DNA from 2 places in the Marvinbryantia formatexigens DSM 14469 genome. Region 1 is predicted to be linked to the other one. Evidence: predicted binding sites of a transcription regulator. Region 1 holds the regulator's gene; the other holds the start of a gene.

Evidence for each region. Region 1 encodes Rex, which represses fermentation and respiration genes when NADH is low (regulators of the CRP and FNR family bind a similar motif). Its sites were predicted from a motif close to ATTGTTAANTANTTAACAAT; they were not measured.
Region 2: gap (type I glyceraldehyde-3-phosphate dehydrogenase) is a predicted target of Rex. The motif match lies at 2,269-2,288, and genes of this name have one in related genera.

The regions. Positions count from the first base shown of each region.
Region 1 covers NZ_CP102268.1:4,150,125-4,154,548, forward strand. The annotation lists gene NQ534_RS19395 (ABC-F family ATP-binding cassette domain-containing protein) at 1-408, opposite strand, end outside; gene NQ534_RS19400 (aspartate kinase) at 546-1,865, shown strand; gene NQ534_RS19405 (redox-sensing transcriptional repressor Rex) at 1,925-2,572, shown strand; gene NQ534_RS19410 (NAD(P)H-hydrate dehydratase) at 2,643-3,485, shown strand; gene alr (alanine racemase) at 3,644-4,424, shown strand, end outside.
Region 2 covers NZ_CP102268.1:478,565-482,988, reverse strand. The annotation lists gene nifU (Fe-S cluster assembly scaffold protein NifU) at 1-328, shown strand, start outside; gene mnmA (tRNA 2-thiouridine(34) synthase MnmA) at 344-1,417, shown strand; gene NQ534_RS02620 (histidinol-phosphatase HisJ family protein) at 1,414-2,220, shown strand; gene gap (type I glyceraldehyde-3-phosphate dehydrogenase) at 2,362-3,375, shown strand; gene NQ534_RS02610 (phosphoglycerate kinase) at 3,469-4,424, shown strand, end outside.

The DNA.
Region 1 (4,424 bases):
AGCGTAGCCGTTTTTGTTTTCAAATTCCGTGCTGAGCCGGTTGTAGGTCTCCAGCGCCGCATCCAGACGCTCCCCGTCCAGCCCCTTCATTTCCTGCTCCAGAGAGCGGAGGCGTTCCTCCAGCGCAATGATTTCCTGCCGGGTGGTAAGCAGCTCTCCGTAAATCGTGTTGCTTCCGGTAACGGCGTCGTGCTGCGCCAGATAGCCGATGGAGGTGCCTTTCGCAAACACCGCCTCGCCCTCGTCCGCCTGCATCTGCTTCATGATGATCTTCAGCAGGGTGGATTTTCCGGCTCCGTTGATGCCGACCACCGCCGCCTTTTCGCGCTCTTCAATGTGGAAGGAAACATCCTTCAGAATTTCATTAGTTCCAAATGCCTTTGATATATGACTGCATGTTAAAATCATGTTTTTATGTTCCTTTTTACTGTTTTTTAGGTTAGTTTATCACATTGCATCAATTTGTACTAGCTTTTTTCAAAGAAATGAAGTAAAATAGTTTGAGTTTAAAATGTGATAATCGATACACAGGAGGAATCTTTGGGATGAAAAAGGTTGTGAAATTTGGCGGAAGCTCCCTCGCCAGTGCAGAGCAGTTTCAGAAGGCGGGAAGCATTATCCGTGCGGAAAAGAGCAGAAAATATGTGGTGCCGTCCGCTCCCGGCAAGCGCTTTGACGGGGATACAAAGGTGACGGATATGCTCTACGACTGCTACGAAACCGCGGTCAGCGGACAGGATTTCGAGCAGAAGCTGGATAAAATCAAAGAACGCTACTATGAAATTATCAAGGGACTGCATCTGGATTTGTCGCTGGAGAAGGAATTTGCGCAGATTCACGATTACTTTAAAAACGGCGCCGGAAGCAATTATGCCGCTTCGCGCGGAGAATATTTAAACGGCATCATCATGGCGGCATATCTTGGCTTTACCTTTATCGACGCGGCAGAAGTCATTTTCTTCCGGGAGGATGGCAGCTTTGACGCCGACAAGACCGACAAGATTCTTTCCGCACGGCTGAAAAAGACGGAATACGCCGTGATTCCCGGCTTTTACGGCGCGATGACAAACGGAAGCATCCGCACCTTTTCCAGAGGCGGCTCCGATATCACCGGCTCCATCGTTGCGCGGGCGGTAAAGGCGGACATTTATGAAAACTGGACGGACGTTTCCGGCTTTCTGGTAACGGACCCGCATATCGTGGAAAATCCGGAGCCGATTGAGACGATCACCTACCGCGAGCTGCGCGAGCTTGCCTATATGGGCGCTTCCGTGCTGCACGACGAGGCGATTTTCCCGGTAAGATGCGAGGGGATTCCCATCAATATCCGCAATACGAACGACCCGTCCGCACCGGGCACGATGATCGTGGAGAGCACCTGCAAAAAGCCGAAATACACCATCACCGGCATTGCCGGGAAAAAAGGCTTTGCGGCTATCAACATTGAAAAGGACCGCATGAATTCGGAGGTCGGGTTCGGACGCAAGGTACTCAGTGTATTTGAAGATAACGGGATTTCTTTCGAGCATATTCCCTCCGGCATCGATACCATGAGCGTATTTGTCCATCAGTCTGATTTTGAGGAGAAGGAGCAGAAGGTGCTTGCGGGCATTCACCGCGCGGTATCGCCGGATTATCTGGATATGGAGGCGGACCTGGCGCTGATCGCGGTGGTCGGACGCGGCATGAAATCCACCAGAGGAACCGCGGGCAGAATTTTCTCGGCGCTCGCCCACGCGAATATCAATATCCGCATGATCGACCAGGGCTCCAGCGAGCTGAACATCATCATCGGTGTGAGCAACAGCGATTTTGAGAAGGCGATCCGGGCAATTTACGATATTTTTGTGACGGTACGTCTCTGATTGACATTTTTTTCACATTGATATATAATGGAGTATCATAGATTTCGGAGGGGATTCTGGTGGAAGAAAAGGAAATTTCAAGGGCAGTCATAAAGCGCCTTCCCCGTTATTACCGGTATCTTGGCGAACTTCTTGACAGTGGTGTGGAGCGTATCTCCTCCAATGAGCTGAGCGACCGCATGAAGGTGACAGCGTCGCAGATACGCCAGGATTTGAATAATTTTGGCGGATTTGGCCAGCAGGGATACGGTTACAATGTAAAATTTCTGTATCATGAGATAGGTAAGATTCTCGGACTGGATAAAACCTATAACATGATTATTCTGGGCGCGGGTAATCTCGGACAGGCTCTCGCAAACTATGTGCGGTTTGAAAAGCGCGGTTTCCGCATTATCGGCATGTTCGACGTCAATCCGCAGCTCATCGGGAAAAAAATCCGCGGCATTGAAATACGTATGATGGATGAGCTGCCGGATTTTCTGGCGGAAAATGACATTCAGATCGCCACACTGACGCTTCCGAAGGCGGCGGCGGAGGAGGTGGCGGTAAAGCTGGTGGAATCCGGCATCAAAGCCATCTGGAATTTCGCACATACAGATTTGCATCTGCCGGATGACGTGGTAGTGGAGAATGTTCATCTGTCCGAAAGTCTGATGCAGTTATCGTACAACATCACAAAGAATCAGCGCGACAGAAATACAAAGTAAGTGACGGGGCTTCTGCAAATATTTTTGCGGCGGCCCTGTTTCCGTGGAATGAAAGGAAGGAGGCGGCGCTGTGGAAACGATTTACTGTCCGCAGAAGCTCTCGGAGGTGCTTCCGCGGCGGACGGCGGATTCCTTTAAGGGCACCTACGGAAAGGTTCTGGTGGTGGCGGGGAGCCGCAACATGTGCGGAGCCGCGTATCTTGCCGGAAAAGCGGCGTACCGCACGGGCGCCGGGCTTGTTTATATTTATACGGAGGAGTGCAACCGGGTGATTCTGCAGCAGCTCCTCCCGGAGGCGGTGCTGCTCACCTACGATGTGCAGAATTGGAAGCCGGAGGCGCTGGATGATTGTCTTCGCGGCATGACGGCGGTGAGCGCTGGCTCCGGTCTTGGCACGGGGGAAGTAAAAAAAGAGATTTTACGGCATATCCTGGCGGCGGATTATCTGCCGCGCGTGCTGGATGCGGATGCCCTGAATCTGCTGGCGGCGGATGAAACGCTCTGGGAAGTGGCGAAGGAGCCTTTTATCATCACGCCGCATATCGGGGAAATGAGCCGCCTGTGCGCTCTGCCGGCGGCAAAGCTGAAGGCGGCTCCGGCAGAAACGGCAGCGGCGTTTTCCGCCGCGCACCGGGTCATCACCGTTCTGAAGGACGCAAGGACTGTGGTCTCCGACGGGAAGGACTGCTCCTGGAATACCTGCGGAAACAATGGCATGGCGACCGGCGGGAGCGGGGATGTGCTCGCCGGCATCATCGGCGGTCTGCTTGCGCAGAAGCTGCCGCTCTTTGAGGCGGCAAAGCTTGGCGTTTATATCCACGCGCTCGCGGGGGATGCCGCCGCGAAGGAGCGCGGCACCTACTCCATGATGGCGGGTGATATCCTGGAACATATTTTATACGGCGTCTCGTAGAAAAGCTGCCCCCAGTTACGGAAAGCGGCAGTGTCCGCCGCCCGGAGATTCCGGCGGCGCAGATAGTTTCGGTCAAAAACCGTCCGGAAATCCCGGCGGCGAAGATAGTCTGGGTCAAAAAAACATCTGCGGCAGAAGGTCCGCAGAGGAGGAAGATTATGAAAAATTACAGCAGGGTATATGCGGAGATCGATCTGGATGCGATCGCATATAATTTTGAATCCATGCACAGAAATATTCATCCCTCGGCAGGGATGATAGCGGTCATCAAGGCGGACGGCTACGGACACGGCGCCGTTCCCATCGCACGGCTGGCGGAGCCGCTGGACTATATCTGGGGCTTTGCCGTAGCCACCGCCGAGGAGGCGCTGCAGCTTCGGACCGCCGGTATCAAAAAGCCTGTCCTCATTCTTGGCTATGTCTTTGAGGAGCATTATGAGGAGCTTATCCGCGCGGACATCCGTCCGGTGGTATTTAAGCTCTCTATGGCGGAGCAGCTGTCAAAGGAGGCGGTGCGCCAGCAGAAAAACGCCGTCATCCACATCGGTCTGGATACCGGCATGACGCGCATCGGTTTTCCGTGCACGGCGGAGAGCCTTCTGGAAATCATGCTGATAAGCAGACTTCCGAATATAAAAATCGAGGGCATATTTACGCATTTTGCGCGGGCGGACGAAACCGATAAGACCTCTGCGCAGAACCAGCTGGAGCATTTCCTGAAGTTTACAGACAGCCTGAAGGAAAAGGGGGTGGACATTCCTCTGCGCCACTGCTCCAACAGCGCCGGCATCATCGATATGCCGTATGCCAACTTAAATCTTGTGCGTGCCGGTATCAGCATTTACGGAATCTATCCTTCCGAAGAGGTCTGTAAAGAAAATGTCCCGCTGAAGCCGGCGATGGCACTGAAAAGTCATATCACCCTGGTTAAGGAGGTGG
Region 2 (4,424 bases), 910 kb from region 1:
GTATCTGGATATTGACGACGACGGCATTATCCAGGATGTAAAGTTTAAAACGTTCGGATGCGGCGCTGCTGTGGCGACCAGCAGCATGGCAACCGAGCTTGTAAAGGGCAAAAATATCCAGGAGGCGCTGCAGGTGACGAACAAGGCGGTCATGGAGGCACTGGACGGGCTTCCGCCGGTGAAGGTACACTGTTCCCTGCTTGCGGAGGAGGCTATCCACGCGGCGCTCTGGGATTATGCGGAGAAGCACGGCATCAAAATTGAAGGTTTAAAGAAGCCGAAGTCCGATATCCACGAGGGCGAAGAGGACGAGGAAGAAGAATACTAATGGCAGGTCAGTGCGATGAAGAAAAAAGTGGTTGTGGGAATGTCGGGCGGTGTCGATTCCTCAGTGGCGGCGTGGCTCTTAAAGGAACAGGGCTATGACGTGGTCGGCGTGACGATGCAGATATGGCAGGATGAGGAAGAGCAGACGCAGGAGGAAAACGGCGGCTGCTGCGGCCTGAGCGCCGTGGAGGATGCAAGGCGCGTGGCGCAGACACTGGAAATTCCGTATTATGTGATGAATTTCAAGGCGGAATTTAAAGAAAAGGTAATGGATTATTTTGCACAGGAATATCTGTGCGGGCGGACGCCGAATCCCTGCATCGCCTGCAACCGCTATGTGAAGTGGGAGGCGCTCCTGCAGAGAAGCCTTGCCATCGGCGCGGATTACATCGCAACAGGACATTACGCGCGCATCCGGCAGCTTCCGGGCGGGCGGTATACCATCTGCCGTTCGGCGACCGCCGCGAAGGATCAGACCTATGCGCTTTACAATCTGACGCAGGAGCAGCTCGCGCATACGCTGATGCCGGTGGGAGAGTACACAAAAGAAGAAATCCGCGGCATTGCGGAAAAAATCGGGCTGCGTGTGGCGAACAAGCCGGACAGCCAGGAAATCTGCTTTGTGCCGGACGACGACTACGCTTCCTTTATTGAAGAATATACTGGCAGAGAGATGCCCGCCGGCAATTTTGTGACGGCGGACGGCACGGTGCTCGGACAGCACCGCGGCATCACACATTATACCATCGGACAGCGGAGAGGACTGCAGCTTCCGATGGGGCACCGCGTGTTTGTGACGGACATCCGTCCGGAGACAAACGAGGTGGTGATCGGAGAGAACGAGGAGCTTTTTAAGCGGCGTCTTCTTGCGAATAAATTAAACTTCATGTCGGTGCCGGAAATTGACGGCGATACGCGCGTGACGGCGAAAATCCGCTACAATCACAGAGGGGCGCCGGCAACCATCCGCATGGCGGGACCGGACATGGTGGAATGTATTTTTGACGAGCCGCAGCGGGCGATGACGCCGGGACAGGCGGTGGTCTTTTACGATGGCGAAAACGTGCTGGGAGGAGGAACCATTTTATGAGTATTCTGGCGGACTGTCATCTGCACAGCAGTTTCTCCGCGGATTCTGACGCGCCGATGGAGAGCATGATAGAAAGAGGGCTGCAGCTTGGTCTGACAGAAATGTGCTTTACGGAGCATATGGACCACGGGATGCTGGACAACGGCGTTTCTTTTGAGGTGGATACGGAGGCGTACCGGAGGGGCTTTCTGGACCTGAAGGAAAAATACCGTGGAAAAATTGAGCTGCTTTTTGGCGTTGAGCTGGGGCTGGAGGCGCAGTATGCTGATTTTTTAAACGCATATTCCAGGGCATGGGACTTTGATTTTATCATCGGTTCCTCTCACACAGTGGCGGGCAAAGACCCGTATTTTGCGGACTTTTACGAAGGACGCACGGAGGAAGAGGCGTACCGGGCGTATTTTGAGACGATTCCGAAGAATCTTTCTGCGTTCTCCAATGTGGATACCTACGGGCATCTGGATTACGTGGTGCGCTACGGCCCGAATAAAAACAGACAGTATTCCTATGAAAAATATAAGGATGTACTGGATGCGGCGCTGCAGGCGCTCATTGAGCACGGCGTCGGGCTGGAGATTAATTCCGCGGGCTATAAGCAGGGGCTTGGAACAGCGAATCCGTGCATGGATATTATAAAGGCATACCGCCGGATGGGTGGCGAGATCGTCACCGTCGGCTCGGATGCGCACGCGCCGGAGTGGATCGCCGGGCAGTTTGAGAGCGTCCGCGGGCTGCTTCTGGAGTGCGGTTTCCGTTATTACGCCGTCTTTCGCGAAAGGAAACCACATTTTTTGCGATTATGAAAAATATGTCTTGAATTTTTGGGACAAATTGGGTAAAATGTCATTAAGGTTGACGTTTCTTTAACAAACTGGGAAACGGTAACATTCTGCGCATATGTGCAGACAAAAATATTATTTATATTTTTAGGAGGAATTGCGATTATGGCAGTAAAAGTAGCAATCAATGGTTTTGGCCGTATCGGTCGTCTGGCATTCAGACAGATGTTTGGTGCTGAGGGTTATGAAGTAGTGGCTATCAACGATTTGACAAGCCCGAAAATGTTGGCTCATCTGTTGAAGTATGACTCTTCTCAGGGTAAATATGAACTGGCTGACAAGGTAAGCGCAGGCGAAGATTCTATCACAGTTGATGGAACAGAAATCAAAATCTACGCTATGGCTGATGCATCCCAGCTTCCGTGGGGCGAGCTTGGTGTAGACGTTGTTCTTGAGTGCACAGGCTTCTATACCTCCAAGGCAAAAGCTGAAGCTCATATCAAAGCAGGCGCCCGCAAGGTTGTTATTTCTGCTCCGGCTGGAAACGACCTTCCGACTATCGTTTACAATGTAAACCATAAGACACTGAAAGCTGAAGATACCGTTATTTCCGCAGCTTCCTGTACAACAAACTGCCTCGCTCCGATGGCAAAGGCTCTGAACGACTATATGCCGATTCAGTCCGGTATCATGTGCACGATCCACGCTTACACAGGCGACCAGATGATTCTGGATGGTCCGCAGAGAAAAGGCGACCTCAGAAGAAGCCGTGCAGGCGCTGTAAACATCGTTCCGAACAGCACAGGTGCTGCAAAAGCTATCGGTCTGGTTATTCCGGAACTGAACGGCAAGCTTATCGGCGCTGCTCAGCGTGTTCCGACCCCGACAGGTTCTACCACGATTCTGAACGCTGTTGTTAAGGGCAAAGCTACCGTTGAAGGAATCAACGAGGCTATGAAGGCTGCAGCTACAGAGTCCTTCGGATACAACACAGACGAAATCGTATCCAGCGATATCGTTGGTATGAGATTTGGTTCTCTGTTCGATGCTACTCAGACAATGGTAGTAAATCTGGAAGACGGCACATCCCAGGTACAGGTTGTTTCCTGGTATGACAACGAGAACTCTTACGTAAGCCAGATGGTTCGCACAATCAAATATTTCAGCGAGCTGGCATAAGAGCATTATCAAGACCTGTCAGAGGTCCGGTCCCAGGACCGGACCTCATTTACTATGAAAACTCGTAAGAAATGAAAACGGAGGTTTTAAATCATGGGATTAAATAAAAAATCAGTTGATGATATCAACGCAAAGGGCAAACGCGTCCTGGTAAGATGTGATTTCAACGTTCCGCTGAAAAACGGCGAGATTACGGATGAAACACGTATCGTGGCAGCGCTGCCGACCATCCAGAAATTAATCAATGACGGCGGAAAAGTAATTCTCTGCTCTCATCTTGGAAAAGTGAAAAACGGCCCGAACGAGGGCGAATCCCTTGCACCGGTTGCAAAGAGACTGTCTGAGAAGCTTGGCAAAGAAGTTGTATTCGTTTCCGATTACAACGTAACCGGTGAAGCGGCAACAAAGGCAGTGGAAGCGATGAAGGACGGCGACGTGGTGCTTCTGCAGAACACCCGTTTCCGCGGCAAGGAAGAGACAAAGAACGGTGAAGAATTCAGCAAAGAGCTGGCAGACCTGGCTGATCTGTATGTATGCGATGCATTCGGTTCCTCCCACAGAGCACATGCTTCTGTTGCAGGTGTGACAAAATTCATCACAGCGAAGGGCGGCGAGAATGTTGTCGGCTATCTGATGCAGAAGGAAATCAACTTCCTCGGCAATGCGGTAGAGAATCCGGTAAGACCGTTCGTTGCAATCCTCGGCGGCGCAAAGGTTGCGGACAAGCTGAACGTTATCTCCAATCTTCTTGAAAAATGCGATACGCTTATCATCGGCGGCGGTATGGCTTACACCTTCCTGAAAGCAAAAGGATACGAGGTAGGTACCTCTCTGGTAGATGATGAGAAGATTGATTACTGCAAGGAAATGATGGAAAAGGCAGAGAAGCTTGGCAAGAAGCTGCTGCTTCCGGTTGACACCACCATCGCAAAAGAATTCCCGAACCCGATCGATGCGGAGATCGAAGTTTCCGTAGTAGACTCCAATGCAATCCCGGCTGATATGATGGGACTGGACATCGGACCGAAGACGGCAGAGCTCTACGCTGA